2 regions of the Amphritea japonica ATCC BAA-1530 genome follow, and region 2 is predicted to be linked to the other one. Evidence: predicted binding sites of a transcription regulator. Region 2 holds the regulator's gene; the other holds the start of a gene.

Region 1 (8,062 bases), 190 kb from region 2:
AGCTCGCTTTTCCGGTGCCACCATTCGCGCCAGGGCTGGCAGAATAACGCCAAAACCTGTTCCGGCAATGCCCATGCCGATCAGAATGCCGGCACCACTGTGAAGCGCCCAGGCACTGTCAGCAGTAGCGGTCAGGTAGATGCCCAGTGCATATATCAGCGTGCCGATAATTAAGGTTCTGAAAGTGCCAAACCGATCCGCAAACGCCCCTGTAAACGGTTGAAAAAGACCCCAGCAGAGATTTTGTAAAGCTAAAGAGAAGGCGAATACTTCACGTCCATAGCCGAATTCACCGGAGATGGGCGCCATAAAGAACCCCATTGATGAGCGCAGTCCAAAATTGACAGCCAGTATCAAACAAGCGGCAACAACGAACAGACTGAATAGTTTTACGTGGCTCGGCATATAGATTTATTCAAAGAGAGGTGGTTTAAGTGCGGCTATGGGCCCCAGTATACGCCCGACAGAGCACTGCTTTCTATCAGTTTCTCTTTTGATCTCAACACCCTGGTAGTCAACCTTTGGTTATCATCCCCCGCTCTGGTTTAGGTGTTGATTAAAGAATGCCAGGGTACGCTGCCAGGCTAGTTCTGCGCTGCCTTCATGGTAACGAGCGGTAGAGTCATTATGAAAACCATGGTTCACATCCGGGTACACATGTGCGGTGTATTCTGTTTTTGCTGTTTTCAGGGCGGCTTCATAACTGGGCCAGTAATTATTAACCCGCTTATCCAGTCCTGCAAAATGTAGCTGTAAAGGGGCTTTAATATTGGCAATATCAAGTTTTGGTGGCGTACCGTAATAAGGCGCTGCAGCGTCGATAGTGTCGGGTAGCATGGCGGATAATTGATTGGTCAGATAGCCGCCAAAGCAGAAGCCCACCATACCCAGTTTATCCGTTGTCAGTGCATGTGTGGTCAGCATTTTTGCTGCCGCCGCAAAATCGGCTTCTATTTTGTTTCGCTCCAGGGTTTTCTGCATCGCCCTGCCTTCATCATCATTGCCCGGATAGCCCCCTAGCGGGTACAGAGCATCCGGTGCAAAAGCCACAAACCCCGCTTTGGCTAAGCGTCGAGCCACATCTTCTATATAAGGATTTAACCCCCGGTTCTCATGGGCGACCAGTACTGCTGGTGCAGGTGTTTCCGCTCCCACTCCGGTGGGCACAACGAAATACCCGCGTCCAGTTTTATGTCCTTCAGGTGAAGCAAAAGCCAGATAGCTTGCTTTGATATCAGGATCATTGAAAGAGACCTGTTCTGCCAGCGCATAGTCGGGCAGTAATACCCCGGAAATAGAGCTGAGGGTAAGTCCGGCGATGCCCAGTGTGCCGAGCCGTTTCAGGAAGGTTCGCCTATCAATATCCCCGTGGGCGTACTCGTCATACCAGTCAAATGCTTCTTGCGGAATGTTAATGGTAGAGGCTGGACTGTTGTTCTTATGCATGACGGGCTCCTTTTGAGAGGCGGGTTATCCGGGAGGTTTTAAAAATATAGTCTATGTCGCAGATAACCGCGTCGCTGTTATTGATCAATTAGCTTCGCTAGTGAGTGGCTTTTTGCAGTACAGGAGCTCAGCTGAATCATTATTTCAAACATAACGCCGTATCGATGCTGTTTTTCTACTACGCTTATATTTATTGCTCGTCATAAATATAAGGGAATAAAGGTTATGTCTGATCATCATACTTATAAGAAAATTGAGATCGTTGGTTCTTCTGCAACGGGAACCGATGATGCGATTCGTAACGCACTGGCAGAGTGCAATAAGTCGCTAAAAAATATTGACTGGTTTGAGGTAGTTGAAACACGAGGGCATGTTGAAAATGGTAAAATCGGGCACTTCCAAGTGACTATCAAGGTAGGGTTCAGGCTCGAAAATAGCTAAAAATACCAGAATTAAATAGAGAATCTAATTCTTTATAAAACAAATGGATAATAAGGTTACCTATAATATAGTTTAACTTATGATAGCTTTTGTTTATGGGGTGTTTTTTGGGGTTTTGGACGCTAATTTAATTCTGGCATCCTCGTCTCTGGAGCGCAGTATAGTCTGCACCTCTATCATCCCGGTTGCTATCAACAGCCACTGAATATCTATAAGAAACGGTACACCTCTTTTACGCTGCTATGTCGAATAAAAAGTTATATCCAGGCTCCTATAGAAAGGGCAATAGCCCGTTGTTATAGCGATATTGGTATGTTGTTTTCAGTAAGCAGCTTAGCCTGAAAAGGACCTAAAGTTAAACAACAATAGTGTTGGCCCCAGCCTTAATATAAGTAACAGCTTCCGCTAATAACGCTCTTCCAAAGGTAGCGAAATAGCCCTGTGAGTGGTGATCCCTTTTTAGGGACGACTACCCTGCCATAGAGAGAATATCGTCTGGTGGACTGTTAATACTCTTGTTATTGGATACCGTCTGTGGGGCTATTCTCTCCCTGATTCACACCGGCAATAGTGCAGGGTATTTATATAAAACAAAATATGTATTATGTATTTATAATACAGCATGTCGGATTATTTCCAGATAGCTTTGATAAAACAGCTTTACTCAGCGACTGGCTGTTACTAATATACTGTTTATATATACAGTATGGTTTATCTAATTATGCAGATTTCATGGCTAGGGCGTTACTTGCGTCCTTCTGCTCCTGTTGCCCTACCCTTGTTTATGAATGGTGTCGCAGCAGGCTTTCCCTCCCCCGCACAAGATTACATCGAACGAACTCTGGATTTGAATGATCTCTGTGTTCAGCATCCAGCGGCAACCTATTTTGTCCGGGCCGATGGCGACTCGATGGAAGGGGTCGGTATTTTCTCTGGCGATGTGCTGGTGGTGGACCGTTCATTAAAGGCGCTACACGGGGATATAGTAATAGCCTGCCTTGATGGGGAGTTTACCGTGAAAGAGTTGAGCACTCGCCCTGCTCTGCAATTATTGGCGCACAACCCGGCCTATGCGCCGATTCGGTTAGACGCAGAAAGCACTCTCGAACTGTTTGGTGTGGTTACAACGGTAGTCCACTCTGTTCGCCAGCGGGGTTAGTGTCAGTGTATGCGCTGGTTGACTGTAATAACTTCTACGCCAGTTGTGAGCGATTATTCCGGCCAGATCTGCAAGGCAGACCTATTGTGGTGCTGTCGAATAACGATGGCTGCGTAGTCGCTCGTAGTGCAGAGGCTAAACAACTGGGTATAAAGATGGCGGTTCCGCTGTTTCAGGTACAGGAGCAGATTGACCGGGAAAATGTTGCGGTATTCTCCTCAAACTATGCTCTCTACGGTGATATATCCGCCCGGGTTATGAGTGTTCTGGAACAGCAGGCCCCGGCACTTGAAGTCTACTCGATCGACGAAGCTTTTCTTGATCTTAGCGGGCTCGAAGCTAATTACTCGCTGGTTGATTATGGGCAGCAGCTGAAGCTGCTGGTGTATCAATATACCGGCATTCATGTCTGTGTGGGTATCGCGCCGACAAAAACACTGGCGAAGCTCGCTAATCATGCCGCGAAGCAGTATCCGGCGACCCTGGGTGTGGTAGACCTGAGTGACCCACAACGGCAACGACGTTTACTTAGCTTGCTACCCGTACAGGAAGTCTGGGGCGTGGGTCGGCGTTTGTCGCGACGACTTAAGCAGCAAGGTGTCAGTACCGCTTTAGCGCTGGCTGACTGCGATCCCGGGTGGATTCGCAATCATTACTCCGTCACGCTGGAACGCACTGTCCGGGAACTGAACGGCCAGTCCTGTATGGATCTTGAGACCTGCCCACCTCCCCGTCAACAGATACTTTGTAGTCGTTCTTTTGCTCGTCGCATTACAGAGTACAAAGATATGCGCGCTGCGATTGCTCAATATTCGGCAAGGGCAGCGGAAAAGCTGCGGGAGCAAGGTAGCTTAGCCAGAGTGGTCACTGTTTTTATCCGTACCAACCCACATAGTCAGCATGAGCGATTCTATAGTAATAGTGCCAGTCGGATTCTGAGTGTCCCCAGTGCTGATTCACGACGACTCTGTGGTACTGCTATGAAATTATTGAAATCGATCTGGCAGTCCGATTGCCGTTATATGAAGGCGGGCATAATGCTATCCGACTTGTATCTCCCCGGGCACTTTCAGCCCTCACTATTTGATGCACCAGAAACACCTGTCGCAATGCGTTTAATGCAGGTAGTCGATAGCATCAATCAGGGTAGTCATGGTCAGATTCGTTTTGCCGGAGAGATGCTGAGCACCGGGTGGCAGATGCAACGCAATCGACTGTCTCCTGCCTACACTACCCGCTGGAATCAGCTGCCCCGGGTGAAATCCTGAAGCAATAAAAGCATGAATATTATTGCTTCATTAACAATAAATTAAGTTGTTTTATTAATCTGATTTATAGGCTTTTGTCTGGAAATAATAGCGGCGTATCACCCTCTTTCCAGGGTGTGAATTTATGCATTACAACGGTAAAGAGAGGAGATTCCAGGTGATGCTTAAGCCAGCGTTGCAGGGCTGGATATGACGCGGCATAAAACCAGTCTCGGTCAACATGGGCGAATTGTCGGATAAAAGGAAAGATCGCCATATCCGCCAGACTACAGTGCTCTCCCACGAGAAAGCTATGCGCCTGCAGCAACCGTTCGAGTTTAACCAGCGTGACTTCACATTGCTCCCGATAGTAATGCTGCGGATGATTCGGATGACGCTCAAAGTATTTGTAACGGTCCAGGTGCTGCTTGAATACAAAGTCATTCTCTTGAATCAAACCTTCAATCTGCCATAACAGATCGGGGCTATCACTACAGAGCCAGTTATGAGGGTCGTTCTGTCGCACAGCCCAGCGCATAATATCCCGACTTTCATCGATCACCCTGCCCTCAGCTAAGTGTAAAACCGGCACCGTGCCTTTGGGAGAGATCTCCAGCATCGCTGAGGGTTTCTCTTTCAGTACAACTTCGCGCAGCTCAACTGCCAGCTCGCTACCTGCAATGGCTAACCGGGCACGAATCGCATAGGGGCAGCGACGAAAAGAATAGAGTATGGGGTGCTTTGTGTTCATAAGATTGTGTGTACAGCAGATGACAAAAACCGCAGTCTAGCGGATTGGCAGAAGAAGTCACTTTAAACTGCTACTCAGTTATGCAACTATGCCCGCCAATATCTAATTTTAGGAAACGGATGTGGAATTACTTAATCTGGATTGCCAGGGGCAGAGCCTGCGGCTGGAAGGCTCAATGGCAGGCTGGCAATTGTTGTTCTGGAATAACACGCCGATCTCCCGGCGTGATGCGGGCAGCGATTTTGATGGCATCAGCGAACATCAGTTTGAGTTACAGAATAAGCAAGGTGAAACCCTGCAGTGCCGGCTGGAAACAGAGGTGTTATGGGATCCGGTAAAGGTCAGTTACCGTTTCTATATGGGTGAACAGCTGGTTGCGGACGGAGAGCATGGTCGCGAACTGATGGAAAAGCAGGTGCCTCAGGCGCCTATTCGTCAGGAAAAGCGGTCGTTCAGTATTATTGGACTTGGGGCACTGGGCTTAAAGCTGCTCAAGAGCGCCAAAGTTATAAAAGTCGTGATGGCCGGCGCAAGTCTGGCTGCTTACTCCTGGTTTTTCTCGATCCCTTTTGCCCTGGCACTAATCTTTTGCCTTGTTGTACATGAATATGGGCATATCAGAGCGATGAAACACTTCGGCTTAAAAACAAAAGGGATCTACCTTATTCCTTTTGTTGGCGGCCTTGCGCTCAGTGATGAGCGGATTAATACTCGCTGGCAGGATGTGTGTATCTCCCTGATGGGGCCCTTTTTCGGCTTAGGACTCTCTCTGCTAAGCCTGATTGCCTACTGGGTGACGGGTTCTATGTTCTTTGCCGGTTTAAGCGCCTTTAATGCTTTGCTGAACCTGTTTAATTTGTTACCTATTCTGCCACTGGATGGCGGCCATGTGCTGAAGAGTATCGCTTTTTCAATGAATTCGCTGGCCGGACTGTTAGTCTGTGGAGCCGCAGCTGCTGGTGGAATATGGTTAAGTTATTACTTTGGTTTGGCGTTACTGGGCTTTCTGCTGATTATTGGCAGTGTGGAGGTATTTTTTGAGTGGCGAGGTCGACATCATAGCCTGCTGTTGCCTCTGGATCGCTACGGCCAGATCGTCTCTGCACTCTGGTACAGTCTTACTCTGGGGGGGCTGACTGCGATAATCTGGTATTTTCATGGTATGGGTGATGCGCTGCTGGGGCTTCCGTTGAAGGTGCTACAGAGCTAAACTGCTGGTAAGCCCTGAGATTCAACGAGTGTTCATATATGAGTGATAAGGTTGTCGACATCAATAGTAAGCGTGATGATTTGCGCCACAAACGCAAAGAGAAGCGTCTTAGTGAGATGAAAGATAAATTTGAGAAGGCCTTGCCAACCGAAGAGCGGGATCCTAAGCAAAAACTACTGAATATTTTTAAGAAGAAACCAAAAAAGTAGAAAGTTATAGAAAGGCAGCTCTAATAGCTGTCTTTTTTATGGGTATAGCCTGTAATAAAAACAGGTTTAAAGCCGCAGAGTAAAGAAAAATAGTCGAAAATGGCCGCTAATTGCGTTTTATAAGAGCCGCATCAATATACCTCCTCCTCTCCTGTGATAATTTACCCCCTTTTTTAAGCTCACGAATGAGCTTGGCCAGCGAGCATATCTGAGGAAGCAGTACGGATGTCAGAAGTAGCAGTAACATTGAACACTATTTGCAGTATTGACGTTCTCCATGCCGCTCCCCAGGATTCAATATTAGTCATCCTTCGCCGGATGCGTCAATCTCATGTCAGCTCTATTGTCATCATTGAGCAGAATGCTCCACTGGGCATTATTACTGAGAAAGATATTATCCGCCTGGTGAGTACCAGTGATCCCGATCTGGAACTACTCACTGCCGCCGATATTATGACCTCCCCCGTTAAAACCATGTATGCAGACTGTGATTTTCAACTGGCATACGAGCAGATGCAACAAGAGAATCTGCGGCATATTATCGTCACCAATAAAGACGGTAGTCTCAGAGGAATCGCGACAGAAACAGATTTTGTTCAACACCTGGGGTTTGAGTATCTGGCCGAGATCAAACACGTGGAAGCAGTAATGGAACGGAGTGTTTTGTTCGTTTCAGCCGATAGCAGCCTGCGCCATGCATTCCAGATTATGAACGAAGAAATGATCAGTAGCGTGGTGGTTGCTAACGAAGGAGTTGCCGAGGGAATTCTGACCGAACGCGACGTGGTCAGGCTACTTGATGAGCAGGTCAATCTGGATGATGCAGTGGTCAGCCAGTATATGAGTAGCCCTGTAGAAATGATCCAAAGCGGCACTTCGTTGCTGGAAGCTCGCCACATAATGGAAGAAAAAAAGGTTCGGCGGCTATTAGTCTGTGATGACGATAAGAAAATCCAAGGCCTGTTAACCCGTCAGCATCTGATTGACCGGTTGCAAACCCATTTTATTAAAATGATGCAGGATGCTATTGATAACCTGAATCATCAGTTACAAAGCAGCCGCCATAAAGAGACCCATTATCGGGGCTTTTTTGAAAACTCTCCTTTCGCCTACCAGTCACTGAATGCCGAAGGGAATATTCTTGAAGTCAATGCTTGTTGGCGTGAAATGATGGGCTACAGCAGCCATGAAATCATTGGTACAGCGTTCAAAACATTGCTTGCAGACGGGCAGGAAGAAAAATTTAACCATTGCTTTAGCTCGCTGATGGATAAAGGAGCCACCTCAGATGTTTATTACCAGCTGCTGACAAAAGATGGCCAAACGCTTGATATTCAAATTGATGCGCAGTTGGTGCTGGATGATCAGCAGCGGTTAGTTCAAACCCATTGCTTGCTGACCAATCTGACCGAAAAACATCGGATTGACTCGCAGCTGCGTCTATTCAGGCAGCTGATTGATCGCAGTAATGATGCATTGTTTGTCATTGATGCTGCTACCTCTAAGATAATCGATCTTAATCAGGCTAGCTGTGACTATCTCGGTTACAGTCGGGAAGAGTTGCTGCAGACATTTGTAACGAACTTTAGCGAAGACGCT
Region 2 (8,062 bases):
CGGGGATGAGGCAGTTTGGGTTCGCCCATTGACTATGTTTACTGAGCAGGTAACTATTAGCCCAGGAAACAGGGGCCCTCGTTTTGCCCTGGTTAAAGCGGATTAAACGTTTTACTCGTCACTGTTCTTCTGTGTTGCCAGTTCATCGAGTGACGCCGCAAGATTTCCGGTAGCCATTGCGCTGCTGGGTCTGGCCTTATTGAGTAACTCTCTTATTTTGTCGACATAATCTTGTTTTTGTTTTTGCGGTACGTTGGTTCTGGCAATAATTGCCTTCGCATGTTTGTAATGTGACATGGCGACTAATTTGTCATCACGTGCCATGTAGTAATTTCCCTGCTCGATATGCGCGTCAGCAAATACACAGACATGTAACCAGTACAGGTCGTGCTGGTACTGCTTTGCACGGGTCACATTCAACTTTCCTTGTTTGGCTAATTGGATGCAAAGTTTCTCAGCATGCTGGATATGTATCTGGGCCCGTTTCAATGCCCTGTCATTGGAAAACCCGCCAGGTATGGGGCTGGCTCGGTCAGCTCCTTCTTTCTGCGCGCTGATCTCTTGTAAAAGATCTGAGTTAGGTGCGAGTTGAGCGATCTCTTCGATCATGCCGATGATATAGCTGCTGAGGGCGTCGGTAATTTCATGACGACAGTTGGCTTCTCTGAGGACCGCCAGTGTCGTCAAAGCATCATCAGACTGCTTACGCAGCTCTTTTAAGCGCTTGGCTCGGTATTCCTGTTGATGCTCTCTGGTAGAAATAAAATAGTTCACCAGCAGTGCAACAAAGCCCACAGCGATCAAAGAAAAAAGAAAAATCAGGTTGTCTTGCAGCATATTCTCAGGTAGTTGTAATTAAAGAGACTAATAATGGCGGCAGCATACTGTATTTAAGCTACCAGAAAAATACCTTTATTAGCCAATATTCTTAACTGGTTAGCGTGTTTTTTTCTACATTAACTTGACCCGGCTTCTCTGAGCCCTTATATATGCACGCTGTTTTGTATTGCTACCTCGTCCTTTAAGGATTTTATTTATATGGGCAAATCCCTAGTTATTGTAGAGTCACCTGCTAAAGCAAAAACCATAAACAAGTATTTAGGTAATCAGTTTGTGGTGAAATCAAGTGTGGGGCACATCCGTGACCTTCCCACCAGTGGCTCTGGCAATGCAACCGCATCAGACCCTAAAGAGCGTGCTCGTCAGGCAGCCATAACCCGTAAATTGGCGCCGGATGAGAAGATTAAGCATAAGGCCGCAAAAGCGAAGACGCAGCTGATTGCCCGGATGGGGGTTAACCCAGAGCAGGACTGGGATGCCCGCTATGAAATCTTGCCGGGTAAAGAAAAAGTCGTTGATGAACTTAGACGATTAGCTAAAGATGCCGATACTATCTATCTCGCAACCGATTTGGACCGCGAAGGGGAAGCCATTGCCTGGCACCTGCGGGAAGCGATTGGTGGTGACGATGATCGATATCGCCGGGTTGTCTTTAATGAGATAACGAAAAAAGCGATACAGGAAGCTTTTGAGCAGCCAAGCGAGCTAGACCTTAATCGGGTAAATGCTCAGCAGGCAAGGCGCTTTCTTGATCGTGTCGTTGGTTATATGGTCTCGCCATTACTGTGGGCCAAGGTTGCACGTGGACTATCCGCTGGCCGGGTACAATCTGTTGCCGTGCGACTACTGGTTGATCGGGAAAAAGAGATTCGTAGCTTTATTCCGGAAGAGTTTTGGGAGATGCATGCCGATGTACTTTCGAGTAAGCAGGAATCGCTGCGACTTCAGGTTGATAAATACCAGGATAAAGGTTTCAGGCCAGAGAGCGGTGTAGAAACAGAGGCTCATCTTGAACAACTGAAACAACAAGAGTTTAAGGTAACAAATCGCCAGGATCGACCTACTAGCAGCCGGCCGTCGGCGCCGTTTATTACATCAACGCTTCAGCAAGCTGCGAGTACGCGACTCAGTTTTGGTGTTAAGAAAACGATGATGCTGGCTCAGAGGCTCTATGAAGCGGGTTATATCACGTATATGCGAACCGACTCGACCAACCTCAGTGCGGAAGCGGTTAATAATTGTCGTGACTACATCAGCGACAATTTTGGTTCCAAGTATCTGCCTGAAAAGCCTAATTCCTATAGCAGCAAAGAGGGCGCTCAGGAGGCTCATGAAGCGATCCGGCCCTCAGACGTGTCAATAGAGGCGACATCTCTAAAAGGGATGGAGCGGGACGCTGAGCGCTTGTATGAGTTGATTCGTCGTCAGTTTGTTGCTTGTCAAATGACGCCGGCGCTTTATACCAGTACGCGGGTCACCGTTACCGCAGGCGATTTCGAGTTACGCACGAAAGGGCGTATTTTGCGCTTTGACGGTTACACTAAGGTGTTTAACAGTCGCGGTAAGGATGAAGATGTCATTCTGCCGGATGTGCAGCCTGGAGATGTATTACAGGTTCAAAAGCTGGATCCTAAACAGCACTTTACGAAACCTGCTCCTCGTTTCACTGAGGCCAGTCTGGTTAAAGAGCTGGAGAAAAAAGGTATAGGTCGACCCTCTACTTATGCGTCGATCATCTCAACAATTCAGGATCGAGGCTACGTAGAGGTTCAAAATCGTCGTTTCTATGCTCAGAAAATGGGTGATATTGTTACTGAGCGACTGGTCGAGAATTTTACGGATCTGATGGATTTTGGCTTTACTGCCAGAATGGAAGAATCGCTGGATGATATCGCAACGGGTAGTGCTGATTGGAAAGAGTTGTTGAATCAGTTCTACCAGGGCTTCAGCAATCGTTTGGAGCAGGCGCAGCATGCGGAAACGGGAATGCGCCTGAACGAACCAACCGAAACGGACATTCCTTGCCCGAGTTGTGAGCGTAAGATGATGATTCGTACCGGTACTACAGGTGTTTTCCTGGGATGTTCCGGATACTCGCTACCACCCAAAGAACGCTGTAAAAGCACGATGAATCTTGTGCACGGCGATGAAGTGGTCAGTGTTGATGGAGATGAAGAAGAAGAGTCGCGGATTCTGCGTAATAAACATCGTTGTAAGATCTGTGATACCGCGATGGATAGTTATCTTATCGATGAGCAGCGTAAGTTGCATATCTGCGGTAATAATCCTGACTGTGCCGGTTTTGAGGTAGAGCAGGGTAGCTTTAAGATTAAAGGCTATGATGGCCCAGTGCTTGACTGCGATAAGTGTGGCGCTGAGATGCAACTTAAAACCGGTCGGTTTGGCAAGTTCTTTGGTTGCACAAGTGAGACCTGTAAAAATACTCGTAAGTTATTGCGAAGTGGAGAAGCAGCGCCGCCGAAAATGGATCCTGTACCTATGCCTGAACTGGCTTGTGACAATGTTGAAGATACCTTTATCTTGCGGGATGGTGCATCAGGGCTGTTTCTTGCGGCCAGTCAGTTCCCCCGTAAGCGGGAAACTCGCGCACCTAAAGTCGCTGAGTTGTTGCCGCATAAAGGGGAAATTGATCCTAAGTATAAATTCCTCTTCAGTGCGCCGGTTGCCGATGACGAAGGTAACCCAACAGTTGTCCGTTATAGTCGTAAAACAAAAGAGCAGTACGTTATGACGGAAGTCAATGGCAAAGCCACTGGCTGGCGTGCATTCTATACCGGTGGCAGTTGGAGCATTGAAGCTGCTAAAGCGAAGAAGAAAGCGACAAAAAAGAAATAATCGGAGACTCGAATGAGTGGCGTTTATCTTACCCGTACCAATCAGAAGTTAAACTTTACCCGTATCCATCTGGATGCGCTTAAAGCGGCACAGGAATCAACTGGTTGGAGTAAGCATGCTCTGATCGAGTCCTATAACGAGTCGGTATTGTTTCATATGGTATCGGCCTATAGCTCTTTGTTGCGAGAGATTGCGGAGCAGTACAGTTTTGATGCTAACCGGATTACTAAGCTGAGTCAGCTGGTTGAGCAGATGGAGTCTCAGGGGCTTGAGGCACCTGAGGTTGCAGAGCTACAGCAACTCCATAATGATCCTGAAAGTTGGTTGCACCATTTGCTGGCGGCTTATAAAGGCTGTTGGCGTGCAGAGGATCACCAGGCGTCAGCTGGGCAGGCTGAGAGTGTATCAGAGATACATGTGATGCAGATTAATCCGAATCATGCAGAAGATGGCGATATCATTCGTGAGTATCAGGAGTGGTTTGGTCAGTTTAAAGCGTTGATCGAGCGTCTGCGTGTAGGTATGCAGGAATGGTGATCGAGAGCTAATTGAAGCTTCATTAAAGGTTATATTGAGATAGTTATGTCAGATATGTTTCTTGAAATAATTGAGCTGGAGAATGGTCAGATCGCGTTGCGCAGAGCTGATTCAGATGATGAACCTATCATGCGGATCTGTTTTTCTGATGATGTCAGAGCGCAGTTGGATGATGAGTGTATTGATGTCGCTAAAGTGATGTTGACCGCAGGAATTCATATGATCTCTGATCTGAATGTTAAAGCTGCGGGTGCCGCGGATGCTTTAGACTCAGAGCCTGAAGATGAAAATGAATCCCAGCATCATGTTATTCACTAGCAAGTATTTATAATTGCGTAAAAAAAACAGCGCCGATGCGCTGTTTTTTTGTGTGTGTATCTAAGCAGCCCTTCGATCGCGAATGACTATCCCGTGGCTTTGGCCATTCTCGGCGGCATCTTCAAGTCCACTAAGCTCAGCGCTGCTGAGCGCGCCAGGCCAGCTGATAACGGCATGGCATGTTCCGGCTTTTAGTGCCTGGCAAGCCAGTTGGTAAGTTGAGTGCCCCTGATCGGGTTGAAGTAACATGACTTTATTTAAGTCAATACCCGCTGCTTCGAGCAGGTCTTTAGGTAGTGTTGTGGGCGGTGCGATCCAGGCAAACCAGCGATCATCGTTACTTAGCTGTGCAAGCAAGGGCAGTAGCATAGTCATCTGCTCGAAATCACTGTTCTGTAGAACGATTTCGGTCACTTTTCCAGCCAGTCCGGAATGATCAGCCTGCGGGGCAATCGGACGGATTAAGCTGGGTAGAACGGGCTCTGAACGGGTGAGTTTGCTAACTGCTTGCAACATGATTACTGTCCTCTTCTGATAACTCCGACCCCGAGGCCTTCGATTGATAGTTCCTGTTCTTGCAGGTTGACTACAATGGGCTCGAACTCTTCGTTTTCTGCAACTAGGTACACGATGTTACCTTCGCGCTTAAAGCGTTTGACGGTGACATCGTTGTCTATTCGGGCGACAACGATCTCGCCATCTTTTGCGGTCTGGCATTGATGTACGGCTAATAAGTCACCGTCCATGATGCCGACATCTTTCATACTCGTACCCCGTACCTTCAACAGGTAGTCTGCAGGGGGATGGAAGAAGTCTGATGCGATTGTAATTCTATCTTCGACATTCTCTTGCGCCAGAATCGGCTCTCCAGCTGCAACCTGCCCGACGATTGGGAGGCCGGGCTCTTCATCATCAAACCCTGGAATACGGATTCCCCGTGAGGTGCCGGGGATCATTTCAATGGCTCCTTTACGGGCAAGGGCCTTGAGGTGTTCCTCCGCAGCGTTGGCTGATTTAAACCCCAGCGCTTTAGCAATATCAGCACGGGTAGGCGGATAGCCGGTAGTGCTAATGCAGTGTTTAATGCATTCAAGTACATCTGTTTGGCGTTGTGTCAGTTTCATGATGAACTCTGTTTTTTTATCCAGTAGCTGTAACTATATACAGTATTTTGGCTTTGTAAACTTTTTTCTGTCTATTTATCCAGTATTATTGCTAGAATGCACGTGGTTAAAGCGTATTAGGGCGGTTAGGTGCTTTCAGAAGAGATAAAAAAAGAGATACAGGGAGCGTACCGGCGTTTTTTAGATAGCCGTCAGCTGAAACCACGTATGGGGCAGAAGCAAATGATTGCCGAGGTTGCTAAGGTGCTTGGTGCTATCCTTGAAGATGAAAAGTCTCATCGTCTCGGTGAAAAACACATCAGTGTGATTGAAGCGGGTACCGGTACAGGTAAAACCATCGGTTATCTGTTGGCGGTCTTACCTATTGCAAAGGCGAAGGGTAAGAAAGTTGTTCTCTCTACAGCAACGGTTGCTCTGCAGGAGCAGTTGCTTAATAAAGACCTGCCAGAGGTGGCTGAACACGCAGGCCTGTCTGTTACTTTTGCTCTGGCAAAAGGGCGGGGTCGATATTTTTGTATCAGCAAAGCGGAACAGCATCTGGATGCTAATGGCTCAACGGGACAGCAGGCACTGTATGAAGACGAGTTGGCTTTACGATTAGATACTGAGACGGTCGAGTTTTATAAAAGTTTGCTGAATGAGTTTGCGGCAGGCCGTTGGGATGGTGATAGGGATAACCTGAGTCAGGATATAAGTGAAGAAGACTGGAGGCCTTTAACCAGCGATCACCTTCAATGTACCAATCGTCGTTGTAGTAATTTTTCAGCCTGTAGCTTTTTTAAAGCGCGTAAAGATCTGGATCAGGTCGAATGCGTCATCGCTAACCACGATATTGTTCTGGCCGACCTCGCATTAGGCGGTGGTGCAATTCTGCCTGACCCCGCAGAAACTATTTATATTTTCGATGAAGGTCATCATCTGTCTGATAAGGCCAGTGGTCACTTTTCTTTTAATATCCGACTTAAATCAACCGAGCGTTGGCTGGCGAGTAATATTAAGCAGTTAAGTAAGATGCTCGATCAGACAGGCAATCCACAACTACTCGCTGATTATGTTAAACAGCTACAAAAGCCCGCTGAAGACTTGCAAGTTGTTCTCAATAACTGGGCTGAACTTATCAGACCTGTACTGATGGATGAGTCCTTCAAAAGGCCTCGGGAACGTTTTCGTTACACTGGCGGAGTTGTTCCTGAGGAGGTTAAGCAATTTGGTTTACAGGTAGAAAACCTTGCAGCAAGAATGGCTTCCCGGTTGGAGATGATCCTTGATCTGCTGAAAGAATCGCTGGATGGTGACGGAGGGATCGATCGTCAGCCGGCAGAAAGCTGGTATCCCCGGCTGGGTATGATGGTGGCCCGGATGCAGAGTATTACGGGTCTGGGTCGATCAATGGGTCACCCTGATGCAGAGAACAGCACGCCGACAGCGCGCTGGATTAGCCTTGTCGAAACCGCACAGGGATATGATTTCGAGTGCAGCACAGCACCGGTCTCGGCTGCTGAGATGCTCCAAATGAACCTTTGGCAGCATTGCTATGCGGCAGTTGTTACCTCTGCCACGCTGACAGCACTGGGGCGGTTTGATCGTCTTCTGGGTGATCTTGGGCTGCCGCAGGAAACGCCTTGTCATAGTCTGGCGAGTCCGTTTGACCACTATCATGCGGCAGAGCTCTATGTACCCTCAATGAAAGTTGAAGCGAATGACCCTGAATTGCACACTCAGGCCGTTGGCGATTACCTTAATTCTGAGCTTAAAACCGATACTGGTACGCTGGTTCTGTTCAGTTCATGGCGTCAGATGAGATCAGTACTTGCCAGTCTGGACGAAAAGCTCAACAATAGGGTTCTGTCGCAGGGTGATTTTAGTAAGAATGAAATTCTGAAACGCCATAAAGTTGAGATCGATGAGGGGCGAGGCAGCGTAATATTTGGCCTTGCCTCTTTTACTGAAGGTGTTGATCTGCCCGGTGATTATCTCACTGAGGTTATTATCACTAAGATCCCCTTTAGTGTGCCGGATGACCCGGTTGACGCCACCATGGCTGAGTGGATTGAACAGCGTGGGGGTAACCCTTTTATGGAATGGTCGGTGCCGATGGCATCGGTACGGTTAACCCAGGCCGCTGGTCGGCTGCTGCGAACGGAGCAGGACAGGGGGCGGATTGTACTTCTGGATAGACGTGTTGTAACCCGGCGTTATGGTCGGCAGTTACTTGACTCCTTACCTCCATTTCGAAGAAATATTAGCTAACCGTTCGCTGATGCGAATAAGGTATGACTTTGTTAAAAAAATATTTAAGCGTTCAGATGATAATGTTCCTGCAGCAACTGACTCTGGTGCCGGATCGACTAATGAAGATTCTTCTGCGCCTGGTGAAAAAAGGTCTC

The links. Region 2 encodes LexA, which represses DNA repair genes until DNA is damaged. Its sites were predicted from a motif close to TACTGTNTANNTANACAGTA; they were not measured.
Region 1: umuD (translesion error-prone DNA polymerase V autoproteolytic subunit) is a predicted target of LexA. The motif match lies at 2,575-2,594, and genes of this name have one in related genera.

The regions. Positions count from the first base shown of each region.
Region 1 is NZ_AP014545.1:1,862,154-1,870,215, forward strand. Features, by position in the region: gene AMJAP_RS08680 (MFS transporter) at 1-405, opposite strand, end outside; gene AMJAP_RS08685 (dienelactone hydrolase family protein) at 529-1,446, opposite strand; gene AMJAP_RS08690 (dodecin) at 1,672-1,887, shown strand; gene umuD (translesion error-prone DNA polymerase V autoproteolytic subunit) at 2,609-3,046, shown strand; gene umuC (translesion error-prone DNA polymerase V subunit UmuC) at 3,052-4,314, shown strand; gene AMJAP_RS08705 (glutathione S-transferase) at 4,379-5,044, opposite strand; gene AMJAP_RS08710 (site-2 protease family protein) at 5,166-6,254, shown strand; gene AMJAP_RS08715 (hypothetical protein) at 6,293-6,463, shown strand; gene AMJAP_RS08720 (EAL domain-containing protein) at 6,689-8,062, shown strand, end outside.
Region 2 is NZ_AP014545.1:2,050,587-2,058,648, reverse strand. Features, by position in the region: gene AMJAP_RS09560 (DUF1653 domain-containing protein) at 1-106, shown strand, start outside; gene AMJAP_RS09555 (hypothetical protein) at 112-837, opposite strand; gene topA (type I DNA topoisomerase) at 1,039-3,696, shown strand; gene AMJAP_RS09545 (DUF6586 family protein) at 3,709-4,233, shown strand; gene AMJAP_RS09540 (hypothetical protein) at 4,279-4,551, shown strand; gene AMJAP_RS09535 (cell division inhibitor SulA) at 4,612-5,067, opposite strand; gene lexA (transcriptional repressor LexA) at 5,070-5,675, opposite strand; gene dinG (ATP-dependent DNA helicase DinG) at 5,805-7,925, shown strand; gene rhlB (ATP-dependent RNA helicase RhlB) at 7,888-8,062, shown strand, end outside.